DNA from 3 places in the Pseudomonas graminis genome. Region 3 is predicted to be linked to each of the others. Evidence: riboswitches for the same ligand, from Rfam matches in the RefSeq annotation. Region 3 holds a riboswitch; each other region holds the start of a gene.
What was found. Region 3 has a riboswitch for cobalamin ahead of FX982_RS21600 (CbtB domain-containing protein). Riboswitches for the same ligand answer to the same signal wherever they lie in the genome.
Positions count from the first base shown of each region.

Region 1: it holds a riboswitch for cobalamin, as region 3 does, so the genes downstream of both, FX982_RS18555 (ABC transporter substrate-binding protein) here and FX982_RS21600 (CbtB domain-containing protein) in region 3, are expected to answer to the same signal.
Region 2: it holds a riboswitch for cobalamin, as region 3 does, so the genes downstream of both, cobO (cob(I)yrinic acid a,c-diamide adenosyltransferase) here and FX982_RS21600 (CbtB domain-containing protein) in region 3, are expected to answer to the same signal.

Region 1 covers NZ_CP053746.1:4,144,600-4,149,764, forward strand. The annotation lists gene FX982_RS18540 (glucarate dehydratase family protein) at 1-195, shown strand, start outside; gene FX982_RS18545 (ABC transporter ATP-binding protein) at 655-1,461, opposite strand; gene FX982_RS18550 (FecCD family ABC transporter permease) at 1,458-2,489, opposite strand; gene FX982_RS18555 (ABC transporter substrate-binding protein) at 2,501-3,502, opposite strand; cobalamin riboswitch at 3,645-3,838, opposite strand; gene FX982_RS18560 (hypothetical protein) at 3,850-4,041, shown strand; gene FX982_RS18565 (aspartate/glutamate racemase family protein) at 4,184-4,906, opposite strand; gene FX982_RS18570 (aldo/keto reductase) at 4,967-5,165, opposite strand, start outside.
Region 2 covers NZ_CP053746.1:185,819-190,983, reverse strand. The annotation lists gene hda (DnaA regulatory inactivator Hda) at 1-121, shown strand, start outside; gene FX982_RS00925 (NAD-dependent deacylase) at 130-903, shown strand; gene FX982_RS00920 (C40 family peptidase) at 970-1,659, shown strand; gene FX982_RS00915 (C40 family peptidase) at 1,747-2,283, shown strand; cobalamin riboswitch at 2,411-2,636, shown strand; gene cobO (cob(I)yrinic acid a,c-diamide adenosyltransferase) at 2,743-3,354, shown strand; gene FX982_RS00905 (cobyrinate a,c-diamide synthase) at 3,351-4,652, shown strand; gene bluB (5,6-dimethylbenzimidazole synthase) at 4,663-5,165, shown strand, end outside.
Region 3 covers NZ_CP053746.1:4,831,555-4,836,719, forward strand. The annotation lists gene cobN (cobaltochelatase subunit CobN) at 1-1,248, opposite strand, end outside; gene cobW (cobalamin biosynthesis protein CobW) at 1,251-2,324, opposite strand; cobalamin riboswitch at 2,453-2,677, opposite strand; cobalamin riboswitch at 2,802-3,034, shown strand; gene FX982_RS21600 (CbtB domain-containing protein) at 3,132-3,338, shown strand; gene FX982_RS21605 (CbtA family protein) at 3,350-4,069, shown strand; gene FX982_RS21610 (cobalamin biosynthesis protein) at 4,066-4,479, shown strand; gene cobM (precorrin-4 C(11)-methyltransferase) at 4,759-5,165, shown strand, end outside.

The sequences.
Region 1 (5,165 bases), 690 kb from region 3:
AAAGGCGGCAAACTCCCCATTATCGACGGCTGCGTCCACCTCACCCGCGAGCCCGGGCTGGGCCTTGAACTGGACTACGACCAACTGGGCAAACTCAACGACCAGTTTCTAACGTGCGGCATTCGCCAGCGGGACGATGTCCGGCAGATGCAGAAATACAAACCGGAGTGGAGGGCGGTGAAGCCGCGGTATTGAAGTTGGGGGAGAGCGCTGGATGGGTGGTGTTCGAGGAACCGCATTCGCGAGCAAGCTCGCTCCCACAAGGAGGGTCCGAACCGAAGAATCCGCCGGCGCCTGGACTGGCCTCTTCCCGGCTAAAGCCGGTCCCACTAATAGACCGCGCGCGCCTGTAGGACCGGCTTCAGCCGGGAAGCTTTTGATCTGCTCTTGATCTGCTTTTGATCTTCGTGCACAAAAAGCCCAGTCACCGCCAATCGCGACTTGGGTGCAGGCTGAACGCAGGCCTCGCGGAGTGGGCCGAGCGGCATGGATGCCGCGAGAGCCGCCCCCCGCCATGGATGGCGGATGGCGGCGGGCCCACGGAGCGAGACCGGAGTGAAGGAACCCGACGAAGTCGGGCCAAACCGAGAGCAAGCACCCTTGGTTACTTGGGGTGCTTTTCCAAGTAACTCGCCGAAGGCGAAAACGAGGCCGTTAGGCCGACGCCGTTGATCCTGGCGCCCTCAGCCGCAACATACGAGCCCCGTCAAACGGATCAACCAACCAATGCCCCCGCACCCCAAAAACGTCACCCAACAACTCCGGCGACAACACCTCAAACGGCGAACCCAGCGCCACCAACCGCCCGCCATCCATCACCGCCAGACGATCACAGCCCAACGCCTGATTCAAATCATGCAACGCCACCACCGTCGTCACCGGCAAACCCTGCACCAGCTGCAAAATCGACAACTGCTGCTGAATATCCAGATGATTCGTCGGCTCATCCAGCAACAACACCTGCGGCCGCTGCGCCAAAGCCCGCGCAATATGCCCGCGCTGCTGCTCCCCACCCGACAACGTATGCCACGACCGATGCACCAGAGGCTGCAAACTCACATCCGCAATTGCCTTCGCCACAATCCCGTCATCCATCTCGCCCCACGGCGCCAGCGCCGACAGCCACGGCGTACGCCCCAGCTCAACCGCCTGCAACAGACTGATCGAATCGCCGGTCTGGGCATGCTGCTCCACCACCGCGACCTGCCGCGCAATGTCCCGCCGGCTCAGCGCCGACAAGCGCTTCCCGCCCAGGCGAACTTCGCCCTGAGACGGCGCCTGAATCCCCGCTAGCAACTTCAACAGCGTCGACTTTCCCGAGCCATTCGGCCCGACGATCCCCAGGTTTTCCCCCGGCCGAATCGCCAGGCTCACGCCACTGAGCAGTGGCGCGCCCTTGACCGAATAACTCAGGTCACTGCCTTCGAGCATGGCGCCGGGCACCTCCTGACTCGCATTCATCGAGGACGATTCCCGCGGACCAGAATCATGGCAAACACCGGCGCGCCCACCAGCGCAGTGATCACCCCGATCGGCAACACCTGACCCTTGATCAGCGTGCGCGACAGCACATCGGCGGCGATCATGAACAGTGCGCCGATCAGGGCGCTCAAGGGCAGCAACCGTGCATGGCGCACGCCGGCCACCAGGCGCACCGCATGGGGAATCACCAAACCGACGAAGCCGATGGAGCCGACAATCGACACCATCACCGCCGTCATCAGCGCGGCAGTGAGGATCAGCACGGCCTGCACCCGGCGCACCGGAATGCCCAGCGATGCGGCTGAATCGGTGCCAAACGTGAACGCATCCAGCGCGCGCCGATGCCACAGGCACACCAGCAAGCCGAGCAACACGAACGGCACTGACAGCGCCACCGACGACCAGCGCACGCCGCTGAGATTGCCCAGCAACCAGAACATGATCCCGCGCGCCTGTTCGGCATTGGCCGACTTGGTGATCAGGAAAGACGTCAGGGCGTTGAACAGCTGGGACCCGGCAATGCCCGCCAGAATGATCTGGCCGGCAGCGGTCTGACCACGGGAGGAGCGGGCGAGCAGGGCGACCAGCGCGAACGCGGCGATCGCACCGGCAAACGCGCCGGTCGAGAGAGAAATCGTACCGGCGCCGATGCCGATGATCGCCACCAACACTGCGCCGGTCGACGCGCCGGCGGAAATGCCCAGCAAGTAGGGATCGGCCAGCGGATTGCGTAGAAGCGATTGCAAGACCACGCCCGACACCGCCAGCCCTGCGCCGCAGGTGGCGGCAACGATGGCCCGAGTCAGACGGTAATTCCAGACGATGCCCTCGTCGATAGGGTCGAGAGGAAAACCCGCGGCCCACAGCTTGTTGGCCAGCACCTGAACGATTACCGGCAGGCTGATTGATGTCTCGCCGATCGCCACGCCCGCCAGCACCGCCAACGCCAGCAAAGCGAGGGCCCAGGCACCGTGGCCGAAGATTCGGACGACGCTTGAAGAGGGCATGCTGAATGACGTCATTGCGCTTGAGTGGCCTGGGCCAGTTGCTCGATGCCGTCAAACAGCCGCACGCTGGACTCCATGGCGCTGGCGTCCATGAGCACGATGCGATTGTTTTTCACCGCGTCCATGTTGCGGGTGACAGGGTCGGAGCGGAGAAACGCCAGCTTCTTCTCGTGATCGTCGGCCGGGAAGCGGCGGCGGTCCATCCGCGCGATGACCAGCACCGTCGGGTTGGCCTTGGCGATGGTTTCCCAGCCCACGGTCGGCCATTCCTCATCGGAGTCGATGACATTGCGCATGCCGAGGGTGTCGAGCATGAAATTGGGAATGCCCTTGCGCCCGGCCACGTAAGGGTCGACGTTGATGTCCGGGCTTGAAAACCAGAACACCGCCGAGACGGGCGGATTGGCATGGGCTTTCGCCTGCGTCACCGCCTGGGCCAGCCGGGTTTGGTAACCCGTGATCAAGTGCTCGCCACGGTCCTGCACGTCGAAGATCTGCGCCAGCTGACGCAGGCTTTTGTACAGGGTGTCGATGCGGAAGGCTTCGAGGCGCGTGCCGTCGGCGCCCACCCGGTTGTTCTTGCCCTCGCAATCGGACGGCAGGATGTAGGTCGGGATGCCCAGATCGCGAAACTGCTCGCGGGTGCCGACGGCGCCCTGGGGCCCGACCATCCATTCAAACTGCACCGGGACGAAATCCGGGCGTTTGCCGATCACTGATTCAAAACTCGGCGCGTTGTCGGCCAGGCGCTCGATGCCGTTGTTGAGGGTTTGGTACTGGGGCAGCACGGGATTGAACCACAGCGACGTGCCGACGATGTTCGGACCCAGGCCGAGGGCGTAGAGCATCTCGGTGGCGGCCTGGCCAATGGTCACGGTTTTCTGCGGGGCGTGGGTGAAGGTCAGCGGTTCGCCGCAATTATCCACGGTCAAGGGGTAAACCGTCGAAGCAGCGAGGGCGGCAGTGGGCAAGGTCAGGGTGACGAGCAGGGCGGCGAGGCGGCGCAGCGGCATGAACAGCGATCTCCAGAAAGCCTGAATGCTTGGCGAAGCAGGCGCTGGAAAGTCCACCCGACGGGCGCCCCTACGATGAGGGCGAGCACAGCGTGCGCGAGCGACGCGCGAACGGGAGTCCTTCCCCGGACACCCCGCCGGTGAATGAATATGCTGGCCGGCAGGTCTCCTGACTGGCGCATCATTGCCATGCTTCGGCCTTCCCGGGGTCACCCAGTGGCAAACAGGAAGCAGGGCTCAGCGCCTACAGTTGCGGGGACAGTTCCGTCTCAGCGCGCAGCGCGCCTGGGGATTCCCTATTAATTCCGAGTGGAAACCGGCGGCGGGGATACTAAACGATTCGGCGGGTGGAGGCGAATGCGGCGGCGGTGTGGCAGAGGGCGGCCAAACACTTGGCAGTAACGGGAGCAGCGCTAAACCTGCGGGAGATGCAAAACCTGAAGGAGGTGCAAAGCCTGAAGGAGGTGCAAAACCTGAAGGAGGTGCAAAACCTGAAGGAGGTGCAAAACCTGAAGGAGATGCAAAACCTGTGGGAGTGACCGGGGTGGCGTTCCACCTTGCTCACGTAGAGGCCCGAACTTTCGCTAAATCTTCAGCGGCTGGAATGCAGTCTTCGCGAGCAAGCTCGCTCCCACAGGTTATACGTTCGCCTTCAATCTGCGTGTGCTGAACATTGGTCGTCTACAACTTAAACGGCCAACCGACGATCTTCTTCGGCCGTGGCGTCGCGTAGGTCCGCACTTTCGAGGTCTTCAACCCCAGACGCACCAGTGATTCCGCCAGTGCCACCGCCGCGGTCACGCCATCCACCACCGGCACGCCGGCGCGGTCGCGGATGAGTTGATCCAGCCCAGCCATGCCGCCGCAGCCCAGGCAGATCACTTCGGCCTTGTCGCGGATCACCGCTTCGATGGCCTGCTCAACGATGGCTTCGACCGCACGCTCCGGGAATTCCTCCAGCTCCAGCACGCCCATGCCGCTGGCCCGCACCGACGCGCAGCGCTCATGCACACCGGCCAGCTTCAGGCGGTCTTCGATCAGTGGCACGGTGCGGTCGAGCGTCGTGACCACGGCGTATTTATGCCCCAGCAACATTGCCAGGCTGGCCGCCGCTTCGGTGATGTCCACCACCGGCACGTCGAGTAATTCCTGCAATCCTTCGCGGCCGTGCTCGCCGTAGCCGGCCTGAATCACCGCGTCGTAGGGCCCTACGTAGGACATTACCCGGTCCATCACCGCAATGGCCGCCAGGTAACTTTCGAAATTGCCTTCCACCGACTCGGCGCCGAAGCGCGGGGTCAGGCCGATGATCTCGGTGCTAGGCGAGGCCACGCTGCGGGCCTGCTCGGCGATGGTCTCGGTCATGGATTCGGTGGTGTTGACATTGACGATCAGAATTCGCATGGACAGATCTCGCGCAGGAAACAAGGCCGGGCGTCTGGCCCGGCGTCGTTGCCCACGATATCAGTCTTTGCCCGGGACTGGCGCCTGCAGGGCAATGAAGCCCTGATCGCGCATGGCCTGCCAGAATCCATCCGGCACCTGAGCGTTGAGCGCGGTGACGTCTTCGATGATCCGTGACGGCCGGCTGGCACCCGGGATTACCGCTGCCACCAGCGGGTTGGCGAGGACGAACTGCAACGCCGCCGATTTGATGTCGACC
Region 2 (5,165 bases), 880 kb from region 3:
TACCCGCGGCAAGCGCAGCATGAGCGCGCTGTTCGACCTGCTTGAACAGCTCGATCAAGCCTCTCTCCAGGCCCAGCGCAAGCTGACCATTCCTTTCCTCAAAGAAACCCTCGGTTGGTAAGCGCGTCCGTGATCGATCCGGCCCTGGTGCTGCAAACCGCAGCGGCCTTGCGCCACGCCACCCGTATTCTGATCATCACCGGCGCCGGCCTCTCGGCTGATTCGGGTCTGCCAACCTATCGCGGTGTCGGTGGACTGTATAACGGCGAGACCGACGACGGCCTGCCCATCGAAATGGCCTTGTCCGGCCCGATGCTGCGTCGTGATCCCGCGCTGTGCTGGAAGTACATCGCACAATTGGGCAGCGCTTGCCTGGGCGGGCGTCCCAATGCGGCGCACTACGCCATCGCTGAATTGCAGCGACGCAAGCCGGAATGCTGGGTGTTGACGCAAAACGTCGACGGCTACCATCGCGCCGCAGGCAGTCCACCGGAAAGGCTGATCGAGATTCACGGCCAGTTGGCGCCGCTCTACTGTCAATCTTGTGGCGCCGAGGATCCGCAGTTGAGCGAACATCTCAACCGGTCATTGCCACCGCTGTGTCCCCGCTGTACTGACGTTCTGCGGCCATCGGTGGTGTTGTTTGGGGAGATGTTGCCAGAGTTGGCACTGAACGTGCTTGAGAGGGAGATGGCAAAAGGCTTTGACGCTGTGCTCAGCATCGGAACCACCGCCAGCTTCCCGTACATTCATGAGCCAATGCTGCGCGCTCGGGTGATGGGAGGCTTTACTGCCGAGATAAACCCCTCGCCAACCGATCATTCCGCGCACATGGATGCGTTTCTGAGGTGTAGAGCCTTAGAAGTGATGGACGACATCGTAAGTCACATTTGTTTCGATTGAATTTGCAAATGGGTACGATAGAGGGCATAGTCTCGGCTTCTTTACACTTCAGCCACGGTCGTGCACATGCTAAACCGCTTCGCACCCCTCGTGCCTCTCGCACTCGTAACGCTGTTGTTCGGCTGCGCGGCCCAGATGCCGACGTCGCAACAACAGTCGCAAAGCCCCCAGTTCCGGGACTCTGCCACTGCTCAATCCGCTACCAAGCGCGTCGACTACGCCTCTTCCGTACTGGATGACGAAGTCGCCACCGAAGACGAGCTCGCTCAGTTTGCCGACAACAAGCCGTACCGCTTGCCCGTTCTGGCTGACAGCATCCTCGAACGCGGCAAATCCTTGATAGGCACTCGCTATCGCTTTGGCGGCACGTCGACCACCTCCGGTTTCGACTGCAGCGGTTTCATCGGTTACCTTTTCCGTGAAGAGGCGGGCATGAGCCTGCCGCGGTCTTCCCGCGAAATGATCAATATCGATGCCCCCCTCATCAAGCGCAATGACCTCAAGCCGGGCGATCTGCTGTTCTTCAGCACCGCCGGTCGCGGTCGTGTCAGCCATGCGGGCATCTACCTGGGTGATGACCAGTTCATCCACTCCAGCAGCCGCCGCAGCGGTGGCGTCCGCGTCGACAGCCTCGACGATGCCTACTGGGCCAAGACCTTCATCGAAGCCAAACGGGCACTGGCCATGGCACCCTCATCGGTACCTGAAACCACCACCGCGATGACTTCGACTACCATCAAGCGCCAACACCGTTAATTCCGGGCGCGCAAAGGGTTCGACCCTCTTGCGCGCAACCCCGGCTCTCGGCAAAGTAAGCTGCACCCCGCACAGGTTGTCGTGTTTATGTCGTTAACGGTTCGCCTGATGGTTGCCTCTCTGGCTGTGCTGCTGGCCGCGTGTTCCAGCACGCCACCGCCCGCTCCGCGCAAGGTCGTCTACCGGCCTGTGGTTTCCGCTCCTCCCCAGTTTTCTTCACCGCTCGCCGACGATGTCCTGTTGCGCGCGATCGGCCTCGTTGGCACGCCTTATCGCTGGGGCGGCAACACGCCTGATTCGGGTTTCGATTGCAGTGGCCTGATCGGCTACGTCTACCACGATGCGGCAGGGATCACCTTGCCGCGGTCGACGCGGGATATGATCACCCTGCGCGGTCCAGACATCGATCGCAGTCAGCTGCAGACCGGTGATCTGGTGTTCTTCGCCACCAGCGGCGGTTCGAATGTCAGCCACGCCGGCATCTACGTTGGAGAAGGAAGGTTCGTCCACGCGCCGGCCACCGGCGGCACGGTCAAACTCGACAGCCTCGACAAGCCCTATTGGCAAAAAGCCTGGCTGAACGCCAAACGCGTTATCCAGCCATCGAACCTCGCCAGGCAATAGTCGCTTCTGAGGCAATGTGTTCATGGGCTGTTGCTGCATGAACACCTGTGCATTTCAGGGCGAAATCCCGTAAACCCGTGGGCGCTCTGCCCACGGTTCGATTGACGCTCCCCAGTCAACCCTCTAACCTTCGCGCCATGTTTCAGGTGCCCGGGACTTCGTTGGTCCACAGGGTGAAACAGGGAAGCCGGTGCGATTGCTCGTGCGATCAATTCCGGCGCTGCCTCCGCAACGGTAAATGAGTCTGGGCCACGCACGATGCCACTGTGTTCGCTGAACATGGGAAGGCGCATGGCCTGCCACGCTCGTGGCAACTCATGAGTCCGGAGACCGGCCTGATCCATCGAACAGCATCACGGAGGGCGATGCTCTGCTGCAGGCCGGCCTTGTCCGGTGCCTGCTGACAGTCTTTGCCCGTGCCCTCCGTCTGCCACACCTGCCCTCAAGCGGAGAGCTGAGATGAGCGAATCCCCTGAACGTGACGAACGCCACCTGGCGCGCATGCTGCGCAAAAAGGCGGTGATGGACGAGCGCATTTCCAGCGCGCCGAATGAATGCGGATTGCTGTTGGTGCTGACCGGCAACGGCAAAGGCAAGAGCAGTTCGGCGTTCGGCATGCTCGCCCGCGCCATGGGCCACGGCATGCAGTGCGGCGTCGTTCAGTTCATCAAAGGCCGCCACAGCACCGGCGAAGAGCTGTTCTTCCGCCGCTTCCCTGAACAAGTGCGTTACCACGTGATGGGCGAGGGCTTCACCTGGGAAACCCAGGACCGCCAGCGTGACATCGCCGCCGCCGAAGCCGCCTGGGCCGTGACCCGGGAGATGCTCAAGGACGCCTCCATCGGTATGGTCGTGCTCGATGAGCTGAACATCGCCCTCAAGCACGGATACCTGGACCTGGAGCAGGTGCTGAGCGATCTACAGGCGCGCCCGCCGATGCAGCACGTGATCGTCACCGGTCGCGGGGCGAAGCAGGAATTGATCGACCTGTCCGACACCGTGTCCGAAATCGGCGTGGTCAAGCATGCCTTTCAAGCCGGCATCAAGGCCCAGAAAGGCATCGAACTGTGAGTGAGCGTCAACCCCGGCACTGCCCGGCAGTGCTGATCGCAGCGCCGGCCTCCGGCCAGGGCAAAACCACCGTCACTGCCGCACTGGCCCGTTTGCACCGTAATCAGGGGCGCAAGGTGCGCGTGTTCAAATGTGGGCCGGACTTTCTCGACCCGATGATTCTTGAACGCGCCAGCGGCCATCCGGTGTACCAACTGGACATGTGGATGATCGGCGAGGACGAAAGTCGGCGCCTGTTATGGGAAGCCGCTGCCGATGCCGACCTGATCCTCATCGAAGGCGTCATGGGCCTGTTCGACGGCACGCCCTCCAGCGCCGACCTGGCGCGGCGTTTCGGCGTGCCGGTGCTGGGCGTGATTGACGGCACCGCCATGGCCCAGACCTTCGGCGCACTGGCGCTGGGTCTGGCGCGCTATCAGCCGGATCTGCCGTTCGCCGGCGTGCTGGCCAATCGCGTCGGTACGGTGCGCCATGCGCAGTTGCTGGAAGGCAGTCTGACCGAAGGCCTGCGCTGGTACGGCGCGCTGTCGCGGGAGACCGGCATTGAGCTGCCGAGCAGGCACCTCGGGCTGGTTCAGGCGAGCGAACTGAACGACCTGGACATGCGCCTCGACGCTGCCGCCACCGCGCTGGGCAGCACCTGCGACGCCACCTTGCCGCCGGCCGTGACTTTTACTGCACCCGAGTTCGTGCCGGCTGAACCGCTGTTGGCCGGCGTGAAAATTGCCATCGCCCACGACGAGGCGTTCGCGTTTTTCTACGGCGCCAGCCTGGACCTGCTTCGGGAGATGGGCGCAGAACTGTCCTTCTTCTCGCCGATCCGCGACCGCCAATTACCCAACGCCGACAGCCTGTATCTGCCCGGTGGCTACCCGGAATTGCATCACACCGCGCTGGCGCAAAACCACAGCATGCTCGCCGCGATTCGCGCGCACCACGCCGCCGGCAAACCCTTGCTCGCCGAATGCGGCGGCATGTTGTACCTGCTCGATGCCCTGACCGATGTCGACGGCCAGCGCGCCGAAGGGGTGGGCTTGCTCAAGGGTGAAGCCGTGATGCAAAAGCGTCTGGCAGCCCTGGCCCTGCAATCGGTCGAATTGCCGGAAGGCACCCTGCGTGGTCACACCTATCACCACTCCCTGACCAGCACCGAACTGACCCCTATCGCCCGCGGCCTCAGCCCCAATGGCGGGCGCGGCGCCGAGGCGGTGTACCGCGAAGGGCGCATGACCGCGTCGTACGTGCACTTTTACTTCCCCTCGAATCCCCAGGCGATGGCGGCGCTGTTTTTGCCATGAGCCCGCTCCCATGACTGACCACACCTTCACCGATCCCGAACGCGCCGCCGTTTACCGTGCCATCGCCGAGCGTCGCGACATGCGCCACTTCTGCGGCGGCACGGTCGCGCCCGAGTTGCTGGCCCGCCTGCTCGAAGCCGCGCACCACGCGCCGAGCGTCGGATTGATGCAGCCGTGGCGCTTCCTGCGGATCACCGACCCGGCATTGCGTGGGCAGATTCAGGCGCAGGTGGAGGAGGAGCGTATTCGCACTGCCGAAGCCCTCGGCGAGCGCTCTGACGATTTCATGAAGCTGAAGGTCGAGGGCATCAGCGACTGCGCCGAGGTATTGGTCGCCGCGCTGATGGACGACCGCGACAAACACATCTTCGGCCGTCGCACCTTGCCGGAAATGGACATGGCGTCGCTGTCATGCGCGATCCAGAACCTCTGGCTGGCGGCGCGTGCCGAAGGCCTCGGGATGGGCTGGGTATCGCTGTTCGACCCCCTGGCCCTGGCCGATCTGCTGAAGAT
Region 3 (5,165 bases):
GCCCTCGGCCTGCATCGCCTTAAGGATGTTCAGCGCGGCCGCCGGCGTGTCGAGGCCGACGCCGTTGCCGATGCGCCCGTCGCGGGTCGGGTAGTTGGCGAGAATCAGCGCCACGCGCTTGTCGGCGTTGGCCGTGCGGGCCAGCAACACCCAGCGCCGGGCCAGTTCGGCAACGAAATCCATGCGCCCCGGCTGGGCGCGGTAGCAGACCACGTCGGACTGGCTGCGCTCGCTGTGCCAGGCCAGGTCCTTGAAGCTGATCGGCCGGCTGATGATGCGCCCGTCCAGTTCCGGCAGCGCGATGTGCATCGCCAGATCCCGTGGCCCCAGCCCTTGAGCGCTGGCCTGCCAGGCCGGTTCGTTGTCCTGGGCGCAAATGGCCTGAATGACCGGGATGTCCCGGCGAAACGGTCGTACATCCGGCGCTTCCGGGTTCGATTGAGCAAACCCGGTGGTGTTGAGAATGACCTCACACTCCACTTCGTCGAGCCAGTCTTGTATCGCGCTCATGCAGCCGGCTTCCTTCAGGCTGGCGACGGCAATCGGCAACGGGTTCAATCCCTGGGCCGACAAGCGCTCGCAGAACACATCGATGAAACCGGTGTTTGCCGCCTGCAAGTGAGAGCGATAAAACAGCACGGCGGCGACCGGCTGATCCGCGCGCCAGTCGGCCTGCCAGCGGGCCAAATCGGCGTAGGTGTTCTGCGGGTGGTAAATCACGGTGCGCGGCAAGGTTTGCGGCTCGACCCAGGGATAGTCGCCGCCCAGCCAGCGCGTGGCGATGAAGTTGAACAGCGCCAGCGCGTTGTGCTTGCCGCCCTGACGCAGGTAATGCCAGAGCCGATCAAGGTCTTCGGCAGATTCCGTGCTCAGGCCGCTCAGCTCGGGGTCCGGGCGATCGCAGCCGGGCACCAGAATCAGCTTCACCCCCTTTGCCGCCAGTTCCACCAGCCGCTCGACGCCGTAGCGCCAATAGCCGATACCGCCGTGCAGGGAAATCAGGATGACTTTGGCGTGTCGCAGCACCTCGTCGACGTACAAATCCACCGACGCATGGTTTTGCACCTGCATCGGATTGGCCAGGCGCAGGCTCGGGTAGTCACCCGGCAGTTGCTGCGCGGTTTCAGCCAGCAGGGCCAGGTTCGAGTCGGCGCTGCACAGGATCACCAGCTCGGCGGGGGTCTGGCCCAGGTCAGCGATGCTGTCGTCGGGAACGAAGCCGCCGGGCTGAGTGCGCAGCAGGTGCATGGTTAGCCTTTGATCCCTGAGAGTGCAGCGCGCAATTGCGCTTCGAGGACGCCGGCGTCCAGTTCCTGGCCGATCAGCACCAGGTGGGTTTCCCGGGCTTCGTCAGGCTTCCAGGCGCGGTCGAAATGCTTGTCGAAGCGCGTGCCGACGCCTTGCACCAGCAGGCGCATGGGTTTGCCGGGAATCGCAGCGAAGCCTTTGACGCGCAGGATGCCGTGCTGGACGACGGCCTGGGTCAGCGCGTCAAGCAACAGCGATTCGTCCGCCTGGGGCAGCGTAATGGAGATGGAGTCGAAGGCGTCATGGTCGTGATCATCGTGATCGTCGCCTTCGTGGTGATCGTGATGGGTCTTGCGGCCATCAATGTGCAGCTCGGATTCGGCGCCGAGCCCCAGCAACACGCTGATCGGCAACTGGCCTCGGTTCGCTTCGACGATCTTCACCGCTGGCGGCAACTCTTCGGCGACTTCCGCGCGCACCGCTGCCAGCGCATCGGCGTCGAGCATGTCGGCCTTGTTCAGCACGACCAGATCGGCGCTGGCCAGTTGGTCGGCGAACAGCTCGTGGAGCGGCGATTCGTGGTCCAGGTTCGGGTCGAGCTTGCGCTGGGCGTCGACCTGATCCGGGAACGCGGCGAAGGTGCCGGCGAGCACGGCCGGGCTGTCGACCACGGTGATCACCGCGTCGACGGTGCAGGCGTTGCGAATTTCCGGCCATTGAAAGGCTTGCACCAGCGGCTTCGGCAGGGCCAGGCCCGAGGTTTCGATGAGGATGTGATCGAGATCGCCGCGGCGGGCGACCAGCTCCTGCATCACCGGGAAGAACTCTTCCTGAACGGTGCAGCACAGGCAGCCGTTGGCCAGCTCGTAGACGCGACCGACGGCTTCTTCTTCGGTGCAGCCGATGGTGCACTGCTTGAGGATGTCGCCGTCGATGCCCAACTCGCCGAATTCATTGACGATGACGGCGATGCGTCGGCCTTCGGCGTTGTCGAGCATGTGCCGCAGCAAGGTGGTTTTGCCCGAGCCGAGAAAGCCGGTGACGATGGTGACGGGAAGTTTGGCCAGTGTTTTCATCGGTTGCCCTCAGGCGTGCGGCGGGGCAACGAGGACGAAAACAGCGCAGGGCCGGCCGAAGCAGGCGCGCGGTTCAATTCGCCACCGGATCACCCCGCCCGGTTGTAGTGGAATTCCTCGGCCGCTTGCAGGCGGTCCGATTCGAGGCAGGTCTCCTGGCTCACGGCGGCCGGTTACTGACAGGGATCGTCAGGCGACTGGCATTCATCGCGCCTTCCCGCTCGCGCAGTGGCTGTGCAATGAACCTGTCCGTTTACAGTTGCGGGGGCAGCTGCGGCTTGAAACCGCATTCCCTTCTTAGCGCCGGTGGCTTTCATAAAAGCGGCCGGCGAACCTCAAGTGCGCAAGGCTACGCAGTGACTGGAGGCCGGTCAATCGCGCTTTGCAGTGAGTGCCGCGCCAATTGACGCACCGATCGCTGCATCGATTGACCCATCGGCTGAAGGGTCGATTGACGAGCCAAACAGCCCGTGGTCTCCTACACACCTTGTAACGGGTGCCCTTCACAGGGTGAAACGGGAAACCGGTGCGTGCAGACCTTCGGGTGTGTATCAGTCCGGTGCTGCCCCCGCAACGGTAAGCGAGTGAAGAGTCAGATCCACTGTGTCGGCAGCGATATGGGAAGGCGATTCTTGAAGGCACGACGGCCGTAACGGCTGATGCATGTGCCCCTCGCGAGCCCGGAGACCGGCCCGACAACACACCATAACAACCCGCGGTGGGCGGGCGCTGTTGAGCACTGCCGGCATTCGCCTGCGGTGTCTTTGCGCCTTTCCGTCCGCTGAAACCACTTCAGAGGGAAGCGCCATGTCCATCAGCACACCCCGCCAGACGTCCGGCACCACCAACACCACAACGGCCGTGACTGCCACGCAGAGCCAGCGCCTTGTTGCCGCCGTCAGCGCGATGTTTCTCGGCGCATTTCTGGTGTACTTCGCCGGTTTCTCCCACATCGATGCGGTGCACAACGCGGCACACGACACCCGTCACAGCTCCGCCTTCCCTTGCCATTGAGACCTGCCGCCATGTTCAAGCGAATTGCGCAAACGGCCGGGTTCACCGGACTGCTCGCCGCCCTGTTGTTGACACTGCTGCAGAGCTTCTCGGTCGCGCCGTTGATCCTGCAGGCGGAGACCTACGAAAAGGCCCCGGCTACCGAGATGCACGAGCACACCGACGGTGCGATGGCCGGTCACGTCCATGACGCCGAAGCCTGGGAGCCTGAAAACGGCTGGCAGCGCGTGCTGTCCACCACGGGGGGCAATCTGGTAGTCGCGGTCGGTTTCGCGCTGATGCTGGCGGCGCTGTACACCTTGCGTACGCCGACGAGTGCTCGCGAAGGCGTGCTGTGGGGATTGGCCGGTTATGCCGTGTTTGTGCTGGCGCCAACCCTCGGCTTGCCGCCCGAACTGCCCGGTACCGTCGCGGCGGACCTGACCCAACGGCAGATCTGGTGGGTGGGCACTGCCGCCTCCACGGCTGCAGGGTTGGCGTTGATGGTGTTTGCCCGGCACTGGCTGTTGAAGGTTGTCGGCGCAATGATTCTGGTGGTGCCGCATATCGTCGGCGCCCCTCAGCCGGCGGTGCATTCGGCACTCGCCCCGGAAGCCCTTGAAGCGCAATTCAAGATTGCGTCGCTGCTGACCAACGCGGTTTTCTGGATTGCCCTGGGCTGGATCAGCGCCTGGTTGTTTCGGCGCAATGAAGCGACCGCGACGCACGTCGGTTTGAAGCCTGCTCTGTGAATGAAGTGCGCGATCGGCCACTGTGGGTGGTCGGTCTGGGCTGCCAGCGCGGCTGTTCGGCGCTGGAGCTTCGGCTGTTGATGGAGGATGGTTTGCGGGAGTGTCGTCTTGAGCTGGCAGACGTTGCCGCCATCGCCTCCATTGACGACAAGTCGGATGAGGAAGGATTGCTGGAGCTGGGTCGTGGGTTGGGCCTAACGATCGGGTTCTTCAGCGCCCGTGAGCTGGCAACTTACGAGTCCCAACTGAGCCATCGCTCGGACATCGCCTTTGAACGCACCGGCTGCTACGGCGTGGCGGAAAGCGCGGCGTTGGCGATGGCGACGCGGTTGACCGGCTCGCCCGCGACCTTGGCCATCCCCCGCCGAAAAAGCCCCCATGCGACATTTGCTCTGGCAACCGCGATCTAATAGGACCGGCCAACCCTTGTAGGACCGGCTTTAGCCGGGAAGGCATTAATAGTCACGCTGCAAATTTGAGGGTGTACATCCAGGCCCCTTCCCGGCTAAAGCCGGTCCTACGGACACACCGCGTACCCTCGTAGGACCGGCTTTAGCCGGGAAAGCGTCAGGCGCCACGCTGCAAATTTGAGGGTGTACACGCTGGCCTCTTCCCGGCTAAAGCCGGTCCCACTGGACCGCATACAGCCATCCAAACAGTGCTCAAATGAATTCCAATCAGGACACTCCATGACTGTTTTTTTCATCGGCGCCGGCCCTGGCGATCCAGACCTGATCACTGTCAAAGGCCAGCGGCTGATCCGCTCCTGCCCGGTGATCATTTACGCCGGCTCCCTGGTGCCAGAAGCAGTGCTGGAAGGGCATCAGGCGATCCAGGTCACCAACAGCGCTCCATTGCACCTTCAGCAGATCATCGATCTGATGAAATCCGCTCATGCGCAAGGCCAGGATGTGGCGCGTGTTCACTCGGGCGATCCGAGCCTGTATGGCGCCATCGGCGAGCAGATCCGCTGCCTGCGCGAGCTGCAGATCCCCTTCGAAATCATTCCCGGCGTCACTGCCACCGCGGCGTGCGCTGCGTTGCTTGGCACGGAGCTGACGCTGCCGGACATTTCCCAGAGCGTGATCCTGACCCG